DNA from 3 places in the Pseudomonas silesiensis genome. Region 1 is predicted to be linked to each of the others. Evidence: predicted binding sites of a transcription regulator. Region 1 holds the regulator's gene; each other region holds the start of a gene.
What was found. Region 1 encodes FliA, which starts transcription of late flagellar genes. Its sites were predicted from a motif close to CTAAAGTTTNNNNNNNNNNNGCCGNTAA; they were not measured.

Region 1 (4,940 bases):
AGCTGGGCGCTGACGCCGCCATCATCGGCAACCGCCGGATCGCCGGTGGTGTCGAGCTGACTGCAGCCCTGGATTACAAGCTGTCGGCGCTGGCGCCGCGTGTGCCGAACATGGAGCTTGAAGACGAGTTGCGCAAGACCCAGTCGCGGATCGTCACCGCCCAGGCCGAACTGAGCCTGCGTAGCGAAGGCGAGAGCGACAAGGCGACCAATCGCCAGCTGTTCGCCGGCCTGCCGTTGACCGCCGCCGAGCCGCTGGTCGAGCCGACCTACACCGAACCTGCGCGTCCTGCGCCAGCGCCTGCCGCAGTGGCAACAGGCGGCGTCGACCCGCGGGCCTTCGACTCGATGCGTTTCGAGCTCAATAGCCTGCGCGAATTGATGGAAGTGCAACTCGGCTCCCTGGCCTGGAACCAGCTGCAAGGCAGCCGCCCGGCCCAGGCCAGCCTGTGGCGGCGCATGCAACGCATCGGCCTCTCCGGCCCGTTGTCCCGGGATTTGCTGGCGATGATTCCCGACATCGAAGAGCCCCGTCAGGCCTGGCGCATGTTGCTGGCGCACCTGGCGCGGATGATCAATACACCAGACATCGAACCCTTGGAAGAGGGCGGCGTGATTGCCATGGTCGGCCCTGCGGGCATGGGCAAGACCACCACCCTGGCCAAGCTCGCGGCCCGGTACGTGCTCAAGTACGGCGCGCAGCATATCGCGCTGGTGAGCATGGACAGCTACCGGATCGGTGCCCAGGAACAGCTCAAGACCCTCGGCCGCATCCTCAATGTGCCGGTGACACACGTCGACCCGGGGCAATCGTTGGTGCAGGCGCTCGACCCCTTGCTGCGCAAGCGTGTGGTGCTGATCGATACCGCCGGCCTGCAGGCCAGCGACCCGGCGCTGCGCATGCAGCTCGAAAGCCTGGCCGGGCGTGGCATCAAGTCAAAGAATTATCTGGTCCTGGCCACTACCAGCCAGAAGCAGGTGCTGACCGCCGCTTATCATAGTTACAAGCGCTGCGGGCTCGCTGGCTGCATCCTGACTAAACTGGATGAAACGGCGAGCCTGGGCGACGTGTTGAGCCTGGCCATCAGCCATGATTTACCAGTGGCTTACCTGACCGATGGCCCGCGGATTCCGGATGATTTGCATCTGCCGCGTCGTCATCAGCTGGTCAGCCGTGCAGTAAGCGTGCAAATGCAGGAAGAACCCAGCGAAGAAGCCATGGCTGATATGTTCGCTGATATTTATCACAGCCCGACCAAACAGGTCGGCTGAGGTAGCAATGAATAGTTTTTGTACCTACATCGATGGTCTGCCATGCATTGTTCCGTTTGTGAACGCGCAGCCAGTAATGTGGCCTCCGTCTATGCAAGACAAGGTAAAGAAATAACATGGGCAGCATGCATCCCGTACAGGTGATCGCGGTGACCGGCGGCAAAGGTGGCGTCGGGAAAACTAACGTGTCAGTGAACTTGTCCCTGGCTCTCGCCGAGCTCGGCCGGCGCGTCATGTTGCTGGACGCCGATCTGGGGCTGGCGAACGTCGACGTCCTGCTGGGACTGACACCCAAACGTACCCTGGCCGACGTGATCGAAGGCCGCTGCGAGCTGCGCGACGTTTTGTTGCAAGGCCCCGGCGGCATTCGTATCGTGCCGGCCGCGTCCGGCACGCAGAGCATGGTGCATCTGAGCCCGGCGCAGCATGCCGGCCTGATCCAGGCTTTCAGCGACATCGGCGATAACCTCGACGTATTGGTGATCGACACCGCGGCGGGCATTGGTGAGTCGGTCGTCAGTTTCGTTCGCGCCGCCCAGGAAGTGTTGCTGGTGGTCTGCGACGAACCGACCTCGATCACCGACGCCTACGCCCTGATCAAGTTGCTCAATCGCGACTACGGCATGAACCGCTTCCGCGTCCTGGCCAACATGGCCCAGAGCCCGCAGGAAGGTCGCAACCTGTTCGCCAAGTTGACCAAGGTCACCGATCGTTTCCTCGACGTCGCCTTGCAATACGTCGGCGCCGTGCCGTACGACGAAAGCGTGCGCAAGGCCGTGCAGAAGCAGCGCGCGGTCTATGAGGCCTTCCCGCGTTCCAAGTGCTCGCTGGCTTTCAAGGCGATTGCACAGAAGGTCGATACCTGGCCGCTGCCGGCCAACCCCCGCGGGCACCTGGAGTTTTTCGTCGAACGCCTGGTGCAACAAACCGCAGGACCGGTGCTATGACAGCCAGTGGCTACAACTTTTACAAGCAGTCGGCACGTGACGCGCAGTACGAGCTGATCGAGCGTTACGCGCCACTGGTCAAACGCATTGCTTACCACTTGCTGGCGCGTCTGCCGGCCAGTGTCCAGGTCGAAGACCTGATCCAGGCCGGGATGATCGGCCTGCTGGAAGTGTCGACCAAATATGACGCCAGCAAAGGCGCCAGCTTCGAGACGTACGCGGGCATTCGAATCCGCGGCGCGATGCTCGATGAGGTGCGCAAGGGGGACTGGGCGCCACGTTCGGTCCACCGCAATACCCGCATGGTCAGCGACGCGATTCGCTCGATTGAAGCTAAAACCGGGCGCGACGCTAAAGATCACGAAGTTGCGGCCGAACTCCAATTGAGTCTCGACGATTATTACGGGATTTTGAACGACACCCTGGGCAGCCGGCTGTTCAGTTTCGACGATCTGTTGCAGGACGGCGAACACGAAGGGCTGCACGAGGATGGCGCGAGTGCACATCCGGAGCCTTCACGGGATCTGGAAGATGATCGCTTCCAGGCGGCGCTGGCGGATGCGATTGCCAATTTGCCTGAGCGTGAGCGACTGGTGTTGGCGCTGTACTACGACGAAGAGCTGAATCTCAAGGAAATCGGCGAGGTCCTGGGGGTCAGCGAATCCCGGGTCAGCCAGTTGCATAGCCAGTGCGCGGCCCGTTTGCGGGCGCGTTTGGGGGAGTGGCGAGCGCGCTGAAGGCAGTGTGGGGACACTGCGAACGTGACTGGCGGGGTGGTGAACTGCGCCGGTCTCGATCTGTTGTGCTCCAGACAGTCATCGAGTGTATCGCCGGATTGATTGAAATGGCGCGTCCAGCTGTTGGGCGCGTTTAAGACTGCTTGGAGGTCGACTTGGACAAGAACATGAAAATCCTCATCGTTGATGACTTCTCAACGATGCGGCGGATCATAAAAAACCTGTTGCGTGACCTTGGGTTCACCAACACGGTCGAGGCGGATGATGGCACCACTGCCATTCCGATGCTCAACAGCGGCAGCATCGACTTTCTGGTCACCGACTGGAACATGCCAGGCATGACCGGCATCGATCTGCTGCGCCACGTGCGCGCCGATGAGAAGCTCAAGCACCTGCCGGTGCTGATGGTGACCGCTGAAGCCAAGCGCGAGCAGATCATCGAAGCGGCCCAGGCCGGTGTTAACGGCTATGTGGTCAAACCCTTCACGGCCCAAGCGCTGAAAGAAAAAATCGAGAAGATTTTCGAACGCATTGGTTGAGCAACGGCGCCACGGGGAAGCTATGGAGCATAAAGAATCTTCACAGGGCGATTTCGAGTCGACCCTGAAAAAACACGCGGTCGAACTGGTCGAAAGCCTTGAAAAAGGCAAGTTCGGCGACGCGGTGCAACTGATCCATGAGCTCAACCAGACCCGTGACCGCGGCCTTTATCGGGAAGTGGGCAAGCTCACCCGCGAGCTGCACAGCGCGATCGTCAATTTCCAGATTGACCCGCACATGCCGCAAGCCGAGGAAGTGTCCCAGATCACCGACGCCACCGAGCGCCTGGGCTACGTGGTCAGGCTGACCGAAGCCGCGGCCAACCGCACCATGGACCTGGTAGAGAACGCCACGCCGCTGGTCAACAGCCTGAGCAACGAAGCCCAGGCGCTGAGCACGGACTGGGGGCGCTTCATGCGTCGCGAAGTCGGGGCTGAAGAGTTCCGCGAACTGGCCCGGCGGGTCGACGGTTTCCTGACACGCAGCAGCGCCGACAACCGCATTGTGTCGAGCAACCTCAACGATATCCTGCTCGCCCAGGATTATCAGGACCTCACCGGTCAAGTGATCAAGCGTGTGACTCAATTGGTCACCGAAGTTGAAAGCAACCTGCTCAAACTCGTGCTGATGGCCAGTCAGGTGGACCGCTTTGCGGGCATCGAACATGACCGTGAAGCGATGCGGGCAGAAAAAGATCCGCAAAAACAGCTCTCTCAGGGTGAAGGTCCGCAGATTCATGCCGATAAAAGAGAAGACGTTGTGTCCGGTCAGGACGATGTGGACGATTTGCTTTCCAGCCTTGGATTTTAAGACCTGTTAGGAGCACCCCATTAATGAGCTTCGGCGCCGATGAAGAGATCCTTCAGGATTTCCTGGTTGAGGCCGGCGAGATTCTTGAGCAACTGTCCGAACAACTGGTCGAGCTTGAAAGCCGACCGGATGATGCAGACTTGCTCAATGCAATTTTTCGCGGTTTTCACACTGTAAAAGGAGGCGCCGGCTTCCTCCAGCTCCACGAGCTGGTGGAGTGCTGTCACATCGCCGAGAACGTGTTCGACATCCTGCGCAAGGGTGAACGTCGCGTCGACTCGGAACTGATGGACGTGGTTCTTGAAGCCCTGGACGCGGTGAACGGCATGTTCACCGAGGTCCGCGAACGCAGCCCGGTCACGGCGGCCACGCCTGAGTTGCTGGCGGCCCTGGCGCGTCTGGCCGAGCCGCAGTCGACCGACCAGGCGGCACCGGCTGCGGCCGTGGCGCCTGTGGCTGACAGCCCGTCGGATGACATCACCGACAATGAATTCGAACAGTTGCTGGACTCGCTGAACGCGGTCAAGGCGCAGGCCGAAGCGGCGCCTTGCGCGCCGGCACCGGTCAGCGGCAATGCCGCGGCCAGCGATGAAATCACCGATGCCGAGTTCGAGTCATTGCTCGATCAGTTGCAC
Region 2 (4,940 bases), 450 kb from region 1:
AAAATATCAAACAAAGGATCACCAACCCCCTGACACTCATTGCGATATTCGCAACACTGTCTGAAACTTCAGCGGCTATCTCCCTGCCCTTCCTTGATGATGAAGAAAGAGATACCTACATCTGGTTCTTGATCAGCTTTCCTTTTTATTTGCTCTTTCTTTTCTTTGCCACACTCAACTTCAATTATCGGTCGCTTTATGCACCCTCCGATTTTGAAAACGGCGAACACTTCATCAAAGCCATGAACAATGCCGATCGCCCGGGCAAGACCGACTCCAGGCTGACATCAAAAAAAACGGCACGAAGGCAACCGAAGATTGATCCCGACCCCACACCCCCACCCTGTTGCGCACAGGACCTTCCAGGGACGGATCTGCAAACTGCGGCGGAGCACCACGTCCGCCTGCCGGAGCGGTTCAAAGACCTGTACATCGTCGATGTACGCGGGATGAGCCAAAAAATCGAGCTGGGCGCCTCGGTGGAGAAGATTCAACAGGAACAGGGAAAACCTGCGCACGCAATCGTGTTCATCACCTGTACTGAGTCAGAGAAACTACTGAAGGAGAGCTCATTCAAACAGGTAAAAAACACAAAGAAGCACAGTGGTGCGTCGCTCTATGTTGCTTACAATTTGAATTCAAATGGCGTGACGGTCATTGATCAAACGCGTCCCTGACGCAGAGCGGTCAATGGCGAATGAAAACCGGTAGAGGACTGGCAGGAAAGTCAGCACGCTGCATCGCAATGTCAGGCAGAACATCCCCCATTCAGAACTGTGGCCTTGTCGACGACAAGGCCACAGATTCAATCACGGCGCAGCAGCAAGCGCTCTGACATCTCAGAACAGCTTGCGGCCTTTGTTCGCCGCAATACGCATGCGCAAGGCGTTGAGCTTGATGAAGCCCGCCGCATCGGCCTGGTTGTAGGCGCCGCCATCTTCCTCGAAGGTCGCAATGTTGGCGTCGAACAACGATTCGTCGGACTTGCGGCCAGTGACGATCACGTTGCCCTTGTACAGCTTCAGGCGCACGACGCCGTTCACATGGGCCTGGGAGGCATCGATCATCTGTTGCAGCATCAGACGCTCAGGGCTCCACCAGTAACCGGTGTAGATCAGGCTGGCATATTTAGGCATCAGCTCATCCTTGAGGTGAGCCACTTCGCGGTCCAGGGTGATCGATTCGATCGCACGGTGAGCGCGCAGCATGATGGTGCCGCCCGGGGTTTCATAGCAGCCGCGGGACTTCATGCCGACGTAGCGGTTCTCGACGATGTCGAGACGGCCGATACCGTGTTCGCCACCGATACGGTTCAAGGTCGCCAGCACGGTGGCCGGGGTCATTTCGACGCCGTCCAGCGCGACGATGTCGCCGTTGCGGTAGGTCAGTTCCAGGTACTGCGCCTTGTCAGGAGCCTTCTCCGGGGAGACGGTCCATTTCCACATGTCTTCTTCGTGCTCGGTCCAGGTGTCTTCCAGCACGCCGCCTTCATAGGAGATGTGCAGCAGGTTGGCATCCATCGAGTACGGGGATTTCTTCTTGCCGTGACGCTCGATCGGGATGTTGTGCTTTTCAGCGTAATCCATCAGCTTTTCACGGGACAGCAGGTCCCATTCGCGCCACGGCGCGATGACCTTCACGCCTGGTTTCAAGGCGTAGGCGCCCAGTTCGAAACGCACCTGGTCGTTACCCTTGCCGGTCGCACCATGGGAAATGGCGTCGGCGCCGGTTTCGTTGGCGATTTCGATCAGGCGCTTGGCGATCAACGGACGGGCGATGGAAGTACCCAGCAGGTACTCGCCTTCATAAACGGTGTTGGCGCGGAACATCGGGAACACGAAATCACGCACGAATTCTTCGCGCAGATCGTCGATGTAGATTTCTTTTACGCCCATGGCCTGAGCCTTGGCGCGGGCCGGTTCGACCTCTTCGCCCTGACCCAGGTCAGCGGTGAAGGTCACGACTTCACAGTTATAAGTATCCTGCAGCCACTTGAGGATCACCGAAGTGTCCAGGCCGCCGGAATACGCCAGAACGACCTTGTTTACGTCCGCCATGCCATCACTCCACGGGGTTCTACGGAAAGCCGTCAAGTCTACCGGTCATGCAGAATAATTTACAGGGGCGCGACAGCTTATGACGACGAAGCGACAGATTATGTCAAGCGAGCGACTATGGCAGCGTTCTCAGGACGTCGATGCCGCGCTCACCGTCGCCGTGGCGCGAGGGGCCGGCTTTTCGGTCGGCGCCATCCGCGCGAGGTGGACATTGACCCGACGGTTTTTCGCCCGGTTGGCGGCAGTGGTGTTGGGCGCCAAGGGGTAACGTTCGCCGTGGAAGCGCAGGGTGATCTGCGACTCCTGGATACCGTTGGCCTTGAAGAACTCCATGACCGCCAAGGCCCGGCGTCGCGACAGGTCCCGGTTGGTCAGGCGGTTGCCGCTGTTGTCGGAGTGACCGTCGAGTTCGATGTGATTGACCGTCGGGTCGGCCTTCATGAACTCCAGCATCTCCTGCAATTGGGCCTTGGCCTGCCCATCGAGATCGATGCTTTGGCCGTGGAAGCCGATCCGGGATTGTTTGACCTGTTCGAAATTCTTCGGCAACAGCCTCGCTACACAGCCCTGATATTCGCTGAAGGCCTTGCTGAACTTGACCGGCAACAGACGCACTTCCGATACCCGGCCATCGCCCGAAGAGTGCCGCAGAACCGGACTGCGGCCATCCATCAAGCCATTGATCAAGCGAGCGGCCTGCACTTGCGAACTCCTGAACAGCACATTGCCGCTACCGATTTGCACGGCACCGAGATTGATGTCGCCACGCCCCGGCTGCCATGGCGCCGCAGCCGCCAGCAAGGTCGCCGAACCACCGCCGATGATCGCGTTATAAGCCTTCAGTCGAAATGTTGCCTGCTCACCGGCGCGACGCACGAACTCACCCGCGCCAAAATCGGTGATCGGCTGACTCAGGCGGCATTCGAACTTGTCACCTTCGACCGTCCACTCGATGCTCTCCAGGCGAGTCTGGAACGTGAGCGCCATCGCAGGAAGGCTGGCAAACACACTGAGCAAGGCTAAATACCACTGGCGCACGGGAGGCTCCACAGACTTCCACAACAAAAAAGACCGACACACAAATGTTCACGGCATACCCGTTGAATATCGGAAGCTTCCCGTAAAACTTGATAGCGAGTGCCTGAAAGTGTCTTTTCCGGTAGCATTCCCCAGAGTTTGACCCGCCTGGAATCCCCTCATGTCCGACCGCCTGACCCTGCTGCGTCCCGACGACTGGCACATTCATCTTCGCGATGGTGCCGTGTTGACCAATACCGTTGCGGATGTTGCGCGCACCTTTGGTCGCGCCATCATCATGCCCAACCTGGTACCTCCGGTGCGCAACGCCGCTGAAGCCGACGGCTATCGCCAGCGGATTCTCGCTGCACGCCCGGCTGGCAGTCGTTTCGAACCATTGATGGTGCTTTACCTGACCGACCGCACCCAGCCCGAAGAAATTCGCGAGGCCAAGGCCAGCGGTTTCATTCACGCCGCCAAGCTGTACCCGGCCGGCGCGACCACCAATTCGGACTCTGGCGTCACCAGCATCGACAATATCTTCCCTGCACTCGAGGCCATGGCCGAAGTCGGGATGCCCTTGCTGGTCCACGGTGAAGTCACCCGTGGCGATGTCGACGTGTTCGATCGCGAAAAAATCTTCATCGACGAGCACATGCGTCGTGTGGTCGAGCGTTTCCCTACGCTCAAAGTGGTGTTCGAACACATCACCACCGCTGACGCCGTGCAGTTCGTCAATGAGGCCTCGGCCAACGTCGGCGCGACCATCACCGCCCATCACCTGCTGTACAACCGCAACCATATGTTGGTGGGCGGGATTCGGCCGCATTTCTACTGCCTGCCGATTCTCAAGCGCAATACGCACCAGGAAGCGCTGCTCGACGCCGCCACCAGCGGTAGCGACAAGTTCTTCCTCGGCACCGACTCGGCGCCCCACGCCCAGCATGCCAAGGAAGCCGCGTGCGGCTGTGCCGGTTGCTACACCGCTTATGCCGCGATCGAGATGTACGCCGAAGCCTTCGAACAGCGTAACGCGCTGGACAAGCTCGAAGCCTTTGCCAGCCTGAACGGCCCGCGTTTCTACGGCCTGCCGGTGAACACCGATCGCATCACCCTGGTCCGCGAAGAGTGGACCGCCCCGACCAGCCTGCCCTTTGGCGAGCTGACTGTAATCCCGCTGCGCGCCGGTGAAAAACTGCGCTGGCGCCTGCTGGAGGAACACGCGTGAGTGAAGACCATTTCGACGACGAACAGGACGGTCAAGGCGGCGGAGGTGGTTCGCGCCACCCGATGGCTGAGCGCTTCCGTGGGTACCTGCCAGTTGTTGTCGACGTTGAAACCGGGGGTTTCAACTCTGCCACTGACGCCTTGCTGGAAATTGCCGCAACTACCATCGCCATGGATGAAAAAGGGTTTGTTTACCCCGACCACACCTACTTCTTTCGCGTCGAGCCGTTTGAAGGCGCGAACATTGAAGCAGCGGCCCTGGAATTCACCGGGATCAAGCTCGATCACCCGCTGCGCATGGCTGTGAGTGAAGAAGCGGCGCTGACCGATATCTTCCGCGGCATCCGCAAGGCCCTGAAGGCCAACGGTTGCAAGCGGGCGATTCTGGTCGGGCACAACAGCAGCTTCGATCTGGGCTTCCTCAACGCGGCGGTTGCGCGTCTGGACATGAAGCGCAACCCCTTTCATCCGTTCTCCAGCTTCGACACGGCAACCCTGGCTGGCCTGGCTTACGGCCAAACCGTACTGGCCAAGGCCTGTCAGGCAGCCGATATCGATTTCGACGGTCGCGAGGCCCACTCGGCTCGTTATGACACCGAGAAGACGGCCGAGCTGTTCTGCGGCATCGTCAACCGCTGG
Region 3 (4,940 bases), 3.2 Mb from region 1:
GCCGCTCGGAACGCCGATGCGCCAAATCTGGAAACCCTTTCGAGCGCTTTATTTTGCCTCGCTGATGATGTTGATCGGCTCGGGCTTGCTGAGTACTTACCTGGCCTTGCGCCTGGCTGCCGATCATGTCGACAGCCTGTGGGTCGGTGCGTTGATGGCGGCCAACTATTTCGGCCTGGTGCTGGGTGGCAAGATCGGCCATCGGCTGATTGCCCGGGTCGGGCATATTCGCGCCTATTCGGCCTGTGCCGGGATCGTCGGTGCGGCGGTGCTGGGCCACGGCCTGGTGGACTGGCTGCCCGCGTGGCTGTTTCTGCGGGTCATCGTCGGTCTCGGCATGATGTGCCAGTACATGGTCATCGAAAGCTGGCTCAATGAGCAGGCGGAAGCCAAGCAACGGGGCATCGTGTTCAGCGGGTACATGATCGCCTCCTACCTGGGGCTGGTCTTGGGTCAGCTGATTCTGGTCATGCACCCGGGGCTGGGTCTGGAATTGCTGATGCTGGTCGCCCTGTGCTTCGCACTGTGCCTGGTACCGGTGGCCCTGACCCAGCGGATTCACCCGGCGGCGATGCACCCGGCGCCGATGGAGCCGAGGTTCTTCATCAAGCGCGTGCCGCAATCGTTGAGCACGGTGCTGGGGGCGGGGTTGATCGTCGGTTCGTTCTACGGTCTGGCGCCGCTGTACGCCTCGCAGCAAGGCTTGTCCACGGAGCAAGTCGGTTTGTTCATGGGTAGCTGCATTTTCGCCGGCCTGCTGGTGCAATGGCCGTTGGGCTGGCTGTCCGATCGTTATGACCGGGCGCTGTTGATCCGTTGTTTTGCCTTCAGCCTGGCGCTGGCTGCATTGCCGCTGGCGATCATGAAGCAGGTGCCGCTGGAGGTGTTGTTCATCGCCGGTTTCCTCTGCTCGTTGGTGCAGTTCTGCCTGTACCCGTTGGCGGTGGCGTTCTCCAATGACCATGTCGAGGGTGACCGTCGGGTGTCCCTGACTGCGATGTTGCTGGTGACCTATGGCGTCGGCGCCAGTATCGGGCCGTTGGTGGCGGGGGTGCTGATGAAACTGTTCGGCAGCCAGATGCTTTACGCCTTCTTCAGTTTCTTCGCGTTGGTGCTGGTCTGGCGGATTCGTCCGAAAGCGGTCACCAATCTGCACCAGGTGGACGATGCACCGCTGCATCACGTCGCCATGCCGGACAGTATGTCGAGTTCACCGCTGGTGGCTTGCCTTGACCCACGGGTCGATGAGCAGGTGGTGCAGGAGCAGATGCAGAATCCGGTCGAACCCGAGCCGGACCCCGAGCCTGAGCCTGAGCGTGAACCGGTGACCGAAACCGATTCGTCCGCGGATGACGAAGACCTGGGCCGTGAGCAAAGCTTTACCGAGGCCAGGCCTTAACTTCGGGCACAAAAAAAACGGGCAGTCACCGCAAGGGGCTGCCCGTTTTTTATTGGAGCGTTGTATCAGAAGTCGTCTTTGTCGAAGCGCCGCGCTTCGCGCTGAAGCTGATAGACGAACCGCTCGACCTGACGCTGCACCAATCCGCTCATGTTGTGAAAGCGTACGCCGGCGAAGGTGGTGGAGATTCTTTCTTCGAAGTGCAGGTACCGCAGCTCGACCGGTGCGGTCATTTTGCCAAAGGGCAGGGCGGCGGCGAAGCGATCGTAGACCTGGCCCAGCTGCAAGCGGCTGCTGATGTCGCCTTCGAAGCGCAACTTGCAACCGGTGGCGGAAATGTCCAGCAATTTGCCGCTGATCGGCGCCTTGAGCTTTTCACCGTCCAGATCGACGTTGACCAGTTGTGCCAGCTTCAACGCTGCGCGAAAGGCATTGCGGCGCTGGTGATAGACCACTTGATCGGGCAGCGGGCCGCGGTAGCAGCGGGTATCGCCGGACTCGTCGATGGTCAGTGGGCCGTTGCTGTCCCAGGCAATGCGCACGCCGTCGTGGAAGCCTTCGACCTTGAAGGGTTCGCCGGCCAGCAGAAAGCGTTCGCCATCACGGGGAATCATTTCATCCAGGACGATCGTTTTACGCTCACGGTCGATGTCCACCAGATAGCTCTGGAAGCGCTGACTGCGCTCGTGGAACGTGATAATCAGCGGATCATGGCTGTCTTGCAGCTGGCGCAGGTTGCCGGAGATCTCCAGAGGCGTGGTAAGCACCTTGGGTGGCTGCGGAGCATCTTCCGCATTTAAGGCATTGGACACGGTTCATCAATCTCCGGACAAAATATGACTGCGGCTGGCCAGTATTTTGCCAGCATGTTTCGCGTCTTGATAGGGCGCGCTTATCGGCAGGCTCATGCCTGACTGAGGGGGCGTGGCTTTACCAGCGTGGAGAAGGATCCGCTGGCATTGTAAAGCGCTGGCGGCTCGCCGCCGGTGAGGATTTTCAGCTGGGTGGCCGTGGCGGCCTGCTGCATCACAATCGACTGGCCATTTTTCAGGTTGGCGCTCTGGCATTGAGCCAGGAGGTCGGTCAGCACATCGCTTTGTGTCAGCAACTGTTCACCGACGCTCGATTGGCTGGCCAGTTGCTCAAGACCCTGGCGATTGATGGGCAAATTGAAACTGGCGAGGATTTCACTGCGCTTGCGGCCATGCTGCTCGAGTAGAACGATCAATGCCTGTTTCTGCGCCAGAATGTCTTCGAGCAGCGGCATGTCGCGACCGTGCAAGGCGATGGATTCGGTTTGCAGTAACTGCAGCAAGTGTTGCGCAGGCGCAAAGTCGTCGGTAATCAATTGCAGCAGATTCGTGTCGTGCATGGCTGGCCTTGGGTTTTAAGCGTCCAAAAGCCTGGCGCGGGCCGTGGCCTAGCGCTGGGCTTCGAAGTTGAGCAGTTTGCTGGCGACACGGTTGCTGTCGACTTTGTAGCTGCCATCGGCAATCGCTGCTTTCAACTCGGCCACTCGGGCTTTGTCGACGGCGGGCTGATCGCGCAGCGTGTCAGTGACCTTCTGCAACTGTTGAGCCTCATTGCTGATGTGTACCGATTCCCCGCTTTTGACGGTGCTGGCCTGTTCGGCCGGGGTATTGAGCGGCGCGGATTTGCCGGCGTCGGCGGTTTCCCTGGCGGCGGCAGTACGGGTACTGCCCATCGGTGGCGAGGAGCTGTTCAATCGGTTGAAATCGATGACCATGATAAAAAACCTCTGGGTATTTGGACGCTTGCCATGTTTTCGGCCATACCCGGGAAAACTTTAGGCCCATTTCTCAATGAGCTGCGCGCGTCAGCGCTTGCCCTGCATGCAGCACAGTTTAGGGAACAGTCGGGTGGCGCGCCACTTCCTCACACATACACTGCCCTACATGGCCACTTCCACCTGACCCGGTGCGATGACTTGCGCCTTGATGACCCGCTGGGAGTTGAGGTTTTTCACTCGAATCTGGTCACGCAGGCCGCCGTTGGACAGTGCTTCACCGGGCATGCGCACGCTGAGTGTACCGCTGCGGGCGGTAATCACCACCTGATCGCCTTTGCTGATGACTTCAGCCTGTTCCAGATGCACCAGGGTAATGACCTGGTCGGCGACCATTGGTCGGGTCAGTTTCTGTCCGATCGCCTGGTCGACCGAGGTCAGGTAACCCTGGTTGATCAGACTGATGTCCCGCTCGCGCAAGCTCACGTCCTCGGGCTCGACAATACCCATGCGGCGCAGAGGGCGGGTGGTGGTCACAATGTCGCGAAACAGGCGTACTTGAGCGGGTACGAACACTGTCCAGGGCGAGGTGCCCTCGCAGCGAACCTTGACCGTGACCCGGCCCAGTGGCCTGGCCGGGCTCTCGAGGGAGGCTGTCAATTCCTTGTCGCACATTGGCATGCGCAATCGCGGGTCGAGCGGGTTGACCTGGATCTCGTAACGGCCTTCCGTTTGACTGCTCGCCAGATAGTCTTCCACGGAGAATTCAAGAAAGCCTTGAGTGACGCCGATAAGCATGTCAGGCAAGGTGAGCGTGTCAGCAATGGCCGGGCTGCCGGCGTTGAACAGGCACACGGCCGCCAGCACGCCGCACCCTTGTCGGCAGTTGGAGGTCAGGCGTCGGAAAAATGTCGGGTCTGGGTTCATACGGGTTAAAAAGCAAGCGCCGTGCCGTTTAGTGATGAATGTGCGTCGCAACACACTTAGCGTTGGAGTAGGAGTCTGGGCATGGCTGGTGTAATGGATTCGGTAAACCAGCGCACGCAACTGGTGGGGCAGAATCGCCTTGAGCTGTTGTTGTTCCGTCTCGACGGCCAGCAACTGTATGGGATCAACGTATTCAAGGTTCGTGAGGTGCTGCAATGCCCCAAGCTGACCCTGATGCCCAAGTCCAATCCTGTCGTGTGCGGTGTGGCGAGTATTCGTGGGGCGACTATTCCGATTCTCGATCTGGCGATGGCGACCGGATCCGGTCGGTTGCGTGATCAAAGCAATCCCTTCGTGATCATCACGGAGTACAACACCAAGACCCAGGGTTTTCTGGTGCGCTCGGTGGAGCGCATCGTCAACATGAATTGGGAGGAGATTCACCCGCCGCCCAAGGGCACGGGCCGCGATCATTACCTGACGGCGGTGACCCGAGTCGACAATCAGCTGGTCGAAATCATCGATGTGGAGAAGGTGCTGGCGGAAGTGGCGCCGACCCCGGAGGCCATTTCCGTCGGCGTGGTGGATGGCGACACCCGGCACAAAGCGCTGTCCTTGCGCGTGCTGACGGTCGACGACTCGTCGGTGGCGCGCAAGCAGGTCTCGCGTTGCCTGCAAACGGTCGGCGTCGAAGTGGTGGCGCTGAACGACGGCCGGCAAGCGCTCGATTACCTGCGCAAGTTGGTCGAGGAGGGCAAGAAGCCGGAAGAAGAGTTCCTGATGATGATTTCCGATATCGAGATGCCGGAAATGGACGGGTACACCCTGACGGCCGAGATCCGCAACGACCCGCGCATGCAAAAGCTG

Region 2: PMA3_RS23755 (flagellar protein MotY) is a predicted target of FliA. The motif match lies at 3,162-3,189, and genes of this name have one in related genera.
Region 3: flgM (flagellar biosynthesis anti-sigma factor FlgM) is a predicted target of FliA. The motif match lies at 3,183-3,210, and genes of this name have one in related genera.

The regions. Positions count from the first base shown of each region.
Region 1 is NZ_CP014870.1:4,890,405-4,895,344, reverse strand. Features, by position in the region: gene flhF (flagellar biosynthesis GTPase FlhF) at 1-1,271, shown strand, start outside; gene fleN (flagellar synthesis regulator FleN) at 1,388-2,218, shown strand; gene fliA (RNA polymerase sigma factor FliA) at 2,215-2,955, shown strand; gene PMA3_RS21600 (chemotaxis response regulator CheY) at 3,123-3,494, shown strand; gene PMA3_RS21595 (protein phosphatase CheZ) at 3,517-4,305, shown strand; gene PMA3_RS21590 (chemotaxis protein CheA) at 4,329-4,940, shown strand, end outside.
Region 2 is NZ_CP014870.1:5,339,138-5,344,077, forward strand. Features, by position in the region: gene PMA3_RS23745 (hypothetical protein) at 1-677, shown strand, start outside; gene PMA3_RS23750 (argininosuccinate synthase) at 840-2,057, opposite strand; gene PMA3_RS23755 (flagellar protein MotY) at 2,187-3,095, opposite strand; gene pyrC (dihydroorotase) at 3,256-4,302, shown strand; gene rnt (ribonuclease T) at 4,299-4,940, shown strand, end outside.
Region 3 is NZ_CP014870.1:1,286,186-1,291,125, forward strand. Features, by position in the region: gene PMA3_RS05765 (MFS transporter) at 17-1,399, shown strand; gene PMA3_RS05770 (flagellar brake protein) at 1,465-2,211, opposite strand; gene PMA3_RS05775 (flagella synthesis protein FlgN) at 2,304-2,771, opposite strand; gene flgM (flagellar biosynthesis anti-sigma factor FlgM) at 2,820-3,146, opposite strand; gene flgA (flagellar basal body P-ring formation chaperone FlgA) at 3,312-4,073, opposite strand; gene PMA3_RS05790 (chemotaxis protein CheV) at 4,155-4,940, shown strand, end outside.